2 regions of the Sporosarcina sp. FSL K6-3508 genome follow, and region 1 is predicted to be linked to the other one. Evidence: predicted binding sites of a transcription regulator. Region 1 holds the regulator's gene; the other holds the start of a gene.
The links. Region 1 encodes Rex, which represses fermentation and respiration genes when NADH is low (regulators of the CRP and FNR family bind a similar motif). Its sites were predicted from a motif close to TTGTGAAATATTTCACAA; they were not measured.

Region 1 (4,437 bases):
TATATACAGCCCGTCCCATCGATTTTGCTAAAATTTCAGCATGTGCATTGTTGCTAAGCTTCATGAAGGGCATCATCAAGTAGTACAAGGACATCGACTTTTTCGTTGCAAGCAATTGGGCATTCGCTGGAGTTTTGGATCGACTTACTTTCGTAGTTTTACTGAAACTGATGCCTTGTTTAGCAAGCGCTCGTTTGAAAACATCAGCTGTGTATGCACTCGGATTCGAAACCGTCACCCATTGACGTTTACCGCTCGAGTTGACGGGGATGTTTCCTGAGACGATGATCGTATTCGTTCCATATTGGCGAGCCATTGTCACTGTGTTCGGCTTACCTTTAGGAACCGTTCGCGTTCGATTGACAACTTTAACAATGTTTGTGTGTGGAGTTAACGTAACGGCTGCCGGCTTGCCGTTTTTCGTTGGTTTTGCTTGAACGATCGTTGTCCCTGCATCATAATCTTCATTCGGCGACAACGTCAATGCCGAGATTTGTGCAGCGTAATAATGCGTTTCATCCGATTTATAAATACCCGGAGATAAACGCTTTGTGTCAAACCATGTATCATCCGCCACAATATTTCCTGTGATGGACTTGATGCCTGACTGACGCACCTCTTTCGCAAGCTGCTGCAAATCCCGTTCCATTAAGGTCGGATCTCCTGTTCCCCGCAAATAAAGCTGGCCGTTCAGGACACCGTTTTTCACGGGCCCACTCGCTAATACATCTGTCTGGAAGGTATAATCTTCGCCCAACACTTCAAGAGCAGTCGTCGCAGTTAACACTTTAACATTGGACGCCGGCGTGACGCCTTGATCCGCTCGGTATTGATATACGATTTTATTCGAATCCGCCTCACGTACAACTATACTGCTCTTCGTACCGCGCATGCGCTGACTCGTAATAACCTGATTGATTCCAGCTTCCATAGCTTTATAAGATTGCTCTGCAGCAACCGCTTGACCTCCTGTTATAGGAGTATAGACACTCGCACTGACTAAAACTGCACCTAGTAACCATTTACTCAATCGACGTTGAGTCTTTTTTCTATTCACTGAATCTCATTTCCTCCCAATCTCGTTGTCCCTGCTAGTTTACCATATTGCGTACTTCAACTGAACCCAATTTATAACAGAAACAAAAAATCCTCCTGCATAGGCAAGAGGACTTGAATTTTATTTGTTTGAATCGGTTTGATTCATCACTTTATCGATTTGACGTTGCTGCTCTGCTTTCACTTCTTCCAGTTTCCGCAGTTGTTCAGCTTTTTCAAACTTCCTATATCCTAGACGTGAGATCACGATACTGATTTCATATAGGATGAACAAAGGAACCGTGACGAACAAATGCGATACGATGTCAGGAGGTGTGATGAATGCCGCCAATACGAACAGGCCAAAGTAGGAATATTTCCGTACCTTCACCAAGACTTTTGGCTGCAATATTCCTAAACGGGATAAAAATAAAATGACGATCGGCAGCTGGAAAACGAAACCGAACGGCAAAAGTATAGAAAAAAGAAAAGAGAAGTATTCGTTAATACCAATTGTCTGTTCAATGTTTAATTGATCAGACAAATTAATCATGAATTTCATAATATATGGCAGTAACACGAAATACGAGAAACTGATCCCTGCTAAAAACAGAAGAAAAGCAAAGGGAATGTACGACAGTGTGACTTTTCTTTCTAAATCACGAAGACCTGGGGATATGAACGCCCACAATTGATACATTAGGACCGGTGAAATAATGATGATCGCCAAGAAAATGATTACCTTTAAATAAATGACAACCGGATCGACGACATTAAATGCATTCAACACTACTTCTTCTGCCGGTGTATCATATTGGATAAAGTGAATCAAAGGCTTTGCAAAAAAGAAACTGGCAATCACGCCAACAATAAAGAAAACGACGATAACCATCAGCCGTTTTCGAATCTCATCTATATGTTCAACGATCGTTAAGTTTTTATCTGCCATCAGACTAACACCCTAACTTAGCGCACTTCTTCTTTCTTGTCTTCAACCTTTTTTACCTCATCGTCATCCGCAAGACCTTTCGTTGCGTTTTTAAACTCACGCAATGAAGAACCGAATGCTTTACCGATTTCAGGTAACTTCTTAGGACCAAATATAAGCAATGCGATAACCGCAATAATTAACAAACTACCAACGCCTGGAGCCATGATTGGTCACCTCCTCATAATATGTCTATTCTACACGAAAACCCTCGCATTTACTATTGCCAGGTCAGTTCATTTGTGAATCTTTTACGTCATTTTTAATGAGATAAATCAATGTCTGTAACTCGCCGGAAAGATCGATGCTTTGGATACGGATCGTATCGGGTACAGCCAGCCGTTCAGGGGTGAAATTCAAAATTCCTTTCACACCAGTTTGAGCGAGGCGGTCCGTCAATTCCTGTGCCACTCTCTTCGGTACGGTCAAAATAACCATTTCGATCCCTAGTTCAAGGATTTTCTCCTCCAGTCGATCAGGCGGATAGATCGGAATATGATTCCGTTCTTCGCCGTCATAAGGCGCTTTCGGATCAAATGCTACAACAATTTTCGTGTTGTGAATCTTTTGGAAGTTGTACTTCAGAAATGCATTCCCAAGACTCCCGACCCCGATCAAAGCCACATTTGTTTCTTCATCTTGGTCTAGTGTCTCGCGGAAAAACTGCAATAATGAATCAACATCATAGCCGTATCCTTTACGTCCCAGCGCACCAAAATGCGAGAAGTCCCTGCGAATTGTAGCGGCATCAATCTTCATTGCTTCGCTTAATTCACTAGACGAAATTCGCTGTACACCTGCATCTGCGTAATTGCGTAAAAATCTATAGTATAAAGGCAATCGTTTCGTTGTTGCCTGCGGAATTCTTTTTGTACCCACTGCTTTCCTTACCCCCAGTGTTGCCCTATTACATCCTCCGCTTAAATCCTCAAGGAAAACGAAGGTGAGCCGCTTTTATCGTACAGGAGAACCCATCAGTTGTAAAGCCGATTATTGCATGGTGATACCGATTCCATTAAACTTAGAAGGGAATAGAGGTGTGAGGCTTGATTATTTTACAAGTAAATGGACTGACCAAGTCTTTTTCAGGCACGGATCTGCTGGAAAATGTGCGTCTCGAAGTTCAACATCGAGACCGCGTTGCATTAGTTGGACGCAATGGTGCCGGAAAATCGACATTATTAAAAATAATAGCAGGCGAATTATCAGCCGACGAAGGCGATATTATCATCCCGAAAGACGTACGAGTCGGCTATTTGGAGCAACATAGCGGTATTGATTCAGAATTGACGATTTGGGATGAAGTAATGACAGTATTTGCACCGCTTCGACAAAAAGAAGAACGTTTACGCACTCTCGAGCATCAAATGGCCGAGCCTTCCGTCTACGAAGACGCAGATCGCTATGCGCGTGTTATGGCTGAATATGATGAACTGCAGATTGCATTTAAGGAAGCAGGAGGCTATCAGTTTGAGGCCGATGCGCGTTCTGTCCTTCATGGAATGCGGTTTTATCCGGAAGACTACGAGAAGCCTGTCGATCTATTATCCGGCGGCCAAAAGACGCGGCTCGCGTTGGCTAGGATGCTGCTGAGCAAGCCGGATTTATTAATACTGGATGAACCGACGAACCATTTGGACATCGAGACCTTAAATTGGCTGGAGCGCTATCTATCCGCTTACGAAGGGGCGATTCTGATTGTTTCGCATGACCGTTATTTTCTCGACAAGGTCGTGACAACAGTCTATGAGGTATCTCGTCGAAAAGTGACGAAATACAGTGGAAATTACAGTACCTACTTAGATGAGAAAGCGAAAAATTATGAAAGGGACCAAAAGCTTTTCGAGCAGGAACAAGATGAGCGCGCGAAGCTTGAAGAGTTCATCCAGAAAAACATTGCACGCGCATCGACTTCCAAAATGGCGAAGAGCCGCCGCAAACAACTGGAACGCAGGGAGTGGATGGATTCACCTGAAGGCGATGAAAAGTCCGCAAACTTTTCATTTTCATTGGATCGGCCGAGCGGCAATGATGTCCTTTCCCTCGATGACGTAAAGATTGGCTATGGATCACAGCCCGTGTCAGAACATATTTCCGTACGCGTCTATAAAGGAGACCGCGTTGCTTTTGTCGGGCCGAACGGCGTCGGCAAGTCGACGTTACTGAAGACCATCGTCAAGCGTAATGAGTTGCTTGACGGCGATATTCGCTATGGTACCAACGTCCAGTTCGGATACTATGACCAAAACCAGGCAACATTGATTGGGTCTGGTACGGTTCTGCAGGAAATCTGGGATGACTGGCCCATGATGAACGAAAAGGATATCCGCTCCTTGCTTGGTCGCTTCCTGTTTACTGGCGACGACATCGAAAAGCACGTGACGTCGTTATCAGGCGGAGAAAAAGCCAGGCTT
Region 2 (4,437 bases), 890 kb from region 1:
AAGTGCGCAACCAAGAACATTGTATTGTGATATTGATAGTCGGCACTCGCCATCGCTAACATGACGCCTGTTACCCCTCCGATTGTAAAAATCGGAATGAACGCGAGTGCATAGAGCATCGGGGTCGTAAAACTTATTTTCCCTCGCCGCAAAGTAAAGAGCCAGTTAAATATTTTCACACCAGTCGGTACTGAAATGGCCATTGTTGTAATGGAGAAAACACTGTTGACCATGACACCATGCCCCATTGTATAGAAATGGTGGACCCATACTAGGAATGACAGCAAGGAAATGACGACCATACTATAGACCATTGATTTATAGCCATACAAGTTTTTTCGGGCAAACGTAGCAATGATCTCGCTGTAAATACCGAATGCCGGCAAGATAACAATGTATACTTCCGGATGACCCCATACCCAGAACAAGTTCGCCCAGAGCATGTCCATTCCGCCATTTTGCATCGCAAAGAACTGCGTGCCGAATTGGCGGTCGAGCATCATTAACGCAAGTGCTACTGTCAATACAGGGAAAGCGAAAATAATAATGACACTTGTTATCAAAATGGACCATGTAAACATCGGCATTTTCATTAATTTCATACCAGGTGCCCGCATTTTAAGTATCGTCACGAGGAAATTGATCCCCGTCATAAGCGTCCCGATTCCTGCAATCTGCAATGCAAGGGAGTAGTAGTTATTTCCGACAGTCGGGCTGAACTCCAAACTGGCAAGCGGGAAATATGCAGACCAACCTGCATCAGGCGATCCTCCGATGACAAAGGAAATATTCAACAGCATCGCTCCGAAGAAAAAGAGCCAGAAGCTGACTGCGTTTAAACGCGGGAATGCTACGTCCCGTGCTCCAATTTGAAGCGGAACGACCACATTCATTAAACCAATAATGAAAGGCATTGCCATGAAGAGAATCATGATAATCCCGTGAGTTGTGAAAATTTCATTGTAATGCTGTCCGTCAAGCAAACCATTATTTGGTACAGCCGTTTGCGCTCTCATTAAAAGTGCATCGACTCCTCCGCGGAACAACATGAGTAAAGCGGCAATAATATACATGACACCAATCTTTTTATGGTCAACCGTGGTCAGCCATTCACGCCAAAGATATCCCCACTTTTTAAAATATGTAAGACCAGCCGGAATCGCGATGGAGACAAGCACAATACTGACCATCGCCGCGTAAATCATCGGTTCACCGGTGACAAAAAATTCATCCCATTTCATAGATGTAAACTCCTTTCGAGGTTTGGGTTGAAACTAGTTATTCTGATGTTCACCGTGTATAGTTGAATCATTTTCATGCATCGTTCCCATGTCCATGTCCGCATTTTTCTCGTGTTGATGGCCTGCATGCTCACCTTCAGGGGCCGGACTGAATCCTAAATGCGTAGACCTATAAGTTTTACGGCCCAAAATACCAGGCTCAAGCAAGTGATTGAACTCTGCTTCTGTTAACATAGGCGCTGTTTCTTTCACATCCTGCACCCATTCGTCATACTGTTTTGCAGTCAGGACTTGTGCTTCAAACTCCATATGTGCAAAGTCTTTCCCGCTAAAGTTGGAGTTTTTTCCCATATACGATCCTGGCGTATCAGCAGCCAAATGAATCGTCGTCACCATATCACTCATTGCATATTTTTGGCCTGCCAACTGAGGAATCCAAAAGCTTGTGATCGGACCGTATGAATAAAGTTTGAATTCAATCGGACGATCTTTGGGAATATTAACGTAATTCACGGTTTCAATGCCTTCTTCAGGATAACTGAAATGCCATTTCCAGTTGGATGAAGAGGCATAGACAATGAGTGGTTTTTCATTTGCATATGCTTTTGGTGTATTTTCCACGTCTACCGTAGAGCGTACAGTGACGACAGATAAAATCACTACTATGATGATCGGAATGGAGATCCACGTTATTTCCAACCATTTGCTTCCTTCTTCATGCGGCGGCTCATAATCAGCAGCCAATTTAGACGATCGATACTTCACTAACATAAAAGCAAAGAGAACATACACAACGAATAAAATTCCCGCCATCATTAGGATAGAAAAGAGAATTGTATCCGATATCGTTTGAGCCTGTGGACCTTTTGGGTCAAATATAAGCAACGGGTTATCACAACCGGATAAAATCATGAGTAGAAAACTCGAAATTAATAACCACTTTTTCTTCAATGGGGCTCCCCTCTTCCTTCTGTATTTAAAGCGCTCATATTCCATTAACTATATTTAAATATCAATAAAAGCTAATATTTATTACATTTAAAGTAAAATAGCACTTTTGTGAAATCTATATTATGCCTTTCATAAATGAAAAACAATAGATAACAATCGTTGTCACAAAAGGTTATTATATATATTTTTATATATTTGCAACTCATTAAAATGTTAGAAGTTAATACAAATTAAAGGAAAATTGGATTGTGAAATTATTATGAAAAACTATATATTATAAACCGTTTCACTTGACTATTTTACATAAAAAGTATTTTCCACTGCGAAAATGCAATACAAAAACCTCATGGAAAAGAGCCAATTACCTTGTAATTGGCTCTTTTCCATGAGGGGGAACCCTGTACCTATTCTCAACCTATCTTGCATATAATAGAACAAACTTAACAGAAATGACGAAAAATCAACATGTTTATTATAAAGAATAGTTAGGAAGTGAATGGTAGCACATATCTAAATTCTCCAAGATTGAAAGGAGGTGAATAAACATGGGAGCGAAATGGATTAAAGCGGCTGTTATTTATTTTTTAATCGGAGTAGGTTTTGGACTTTATATGCACGCGACAATCGAACTTCAGTGGGGGGCAACACACGCACATATAAATGTTGTTGGGTGGTTGACGACTGCTGCAATCGGTATTATTTATTCAGTATATCCGAAAGCCGGAAACAGTGCGTTAGGAAAAGCACAATTTTGGCTCTATAACATCGGATTGCCGATCTTATTGCTAGGTATGTTGATCATCCAGCCAGCTATCGGTGCCCCATTGATGCTCATACAAATTTGTGTTTGGGGCGGAGGTATCGCTTTAGCTTTCTCTATTCTTCTATTTATCGTAAATGTGTATAAAAATGTAGAGGCGCCGGCGAGAGTATAAACAAAGATAACTGGGCAACATAGAGTAAGTTCGTTGCCCAGTTATCTTTAAATATATCCATTAATTCGCGATTTGTCTTCTTCATGTATTTCACTCTTTAAATCTTTAATGCTTTCTTCCCTACGGTCATTTTTTTCTTTGATTTTGGCACGTTCTTCACCTTCTGCGAAGTGCATTGCTTCCTTCGCTGCTTCCATATTGCTGATCGTTTTGTTCAATCTTTCCTTGTTATCAGCTGGATCATTCGGCTTGGGAAAGTTTTTATCCATTTTCCATCCTCCTTCCTTCGCTTTTCCTTCCAAATTAGCTTTCCCATATTTCTTAATATTATTTACACCGTTTTAGTCTAAGAATACAAAGAACTTTTTGAAACATTGTGCCATAATTGCCAAAAATAACTTCACGCTTATAAAATCTTCAAGCGAACACTTGACCACCGTTTACATGCAATACTTGCCCGGTTACGAAGCGAGAATCATCAGAGGCAAGGTAAACAAAAGTCGGTGCTACTTCAAATGGCTGCCCTTGCCGATCCATCGGGTTACCCGCCAAAACTACTTGGTCTGCTGAAAAGCTTGCAGGAATCAATGGAGTCCAAATTTTACCTGGTGCAATAGCGTTGACACGGATTCCTTTGCTGACCAAATTTCTAGCCAATGCCCGTGTCAAACCCACAATTGCCGCTTTTGTTGCTGTATAATCCATTAATTGCTCATTGCCTTCAAAAGCAACAACGGAAGCTGTATTAATAATGGAACTACCCTTTTTTAAATAGTTCATTGCGGCGCGTGTAGTATAAAAATGGGAATAAACATTTAGTTTAAACGTCTCATCAAATTGGTCATCGCTAATATCTACAATGCTCAATTGCTGGAACTGAATGCCGACATGGTTACAAAGGATATGAAGTGAACCGAATGTATTGACCGTTTTTTCGACGATCTCCACACATTGCTTTTTATGGCGCAGATCACCGGGCAACAGAAGGCAGCGCTGGCCAAGTTCTTCAATTCTGTCTTTAGTCCGTTTGGCATCCTCATGCTCATCTAGATAGGCAATGGCTACGTCGGCTCCCTCCTTTGCAAAAGCAATGGCAGTCGCAGCTCCTATACCGCTGTCACCTCCTGTAATAAGTGCTGTTTTTCCTTTCAACTTGCCACTTCCCAAATAATTTGGGTTTTCGATGATAGGCCGCGGCACCATTAATGCTTCCCTTCCCGGCTGATGGTATTGTCTTTGCTCAGGTACCGTCAGTGCCACTTCTTCATAACGGGTTATTTTCCCGTAATTCGGATAAAGAGGATAGTCTT

Region 2: the regulator Rex is predicted to act here: its motif matches at 2,439-2,456, upstream of qoxA (cytochrome aa3 quinol oxidase subunit II).

What each region holds. Positions count from the first base shown of each region.
Region 1 covers NZ_CP152016.1:3,161,968-3,166,404, forward strand. The annotation lists gene dacB (D-alanyl-D-alanine carboxypeptidase/D-alanyl-D-alanine-endopeptidase) at 1-1,057, opposite strand, end outside; gene tatC (twin-arginine translocase subunit TatC) at 1,178-1,984, opposite strand; gene MKX97_RS15655 (twin-arginine translocase TatA/TatE family subunit) at 2,002-2,190, opposite strand; gene MKX97_RS15660 (redox-sensing transcriptional repressor Rex) at 2,255-2,902, opposite strand; gene MKX97_RS15665 (ABC-F family ATP-binding cassette domain-containing protein) at 3,070-4,437, shown strand, end outside.
Region 2 covers NZ_CP152016.1:2,267,577-2,272,013, forward strand. The annotation lists gene qoxB (cytochrome aa3 quinol oxidase subunit I) at 1-1,241, opposite strand, end outside; gene qoxA (cytochrome aa3 quinol oxidase subunit II) at 1,275-2,192, opposite strand; gene MKX97_RS11120 (hypothetical protein) at 2,738-3,127, shown strand; gene MKX97_RS11125 (small, acid-soluble spore protein tlp) at 3,175-3,396, opposite strand; gene MKX97_RS11130 (SDR family oxidoreductase) at 3,545-4,437, opposite strand, start outside.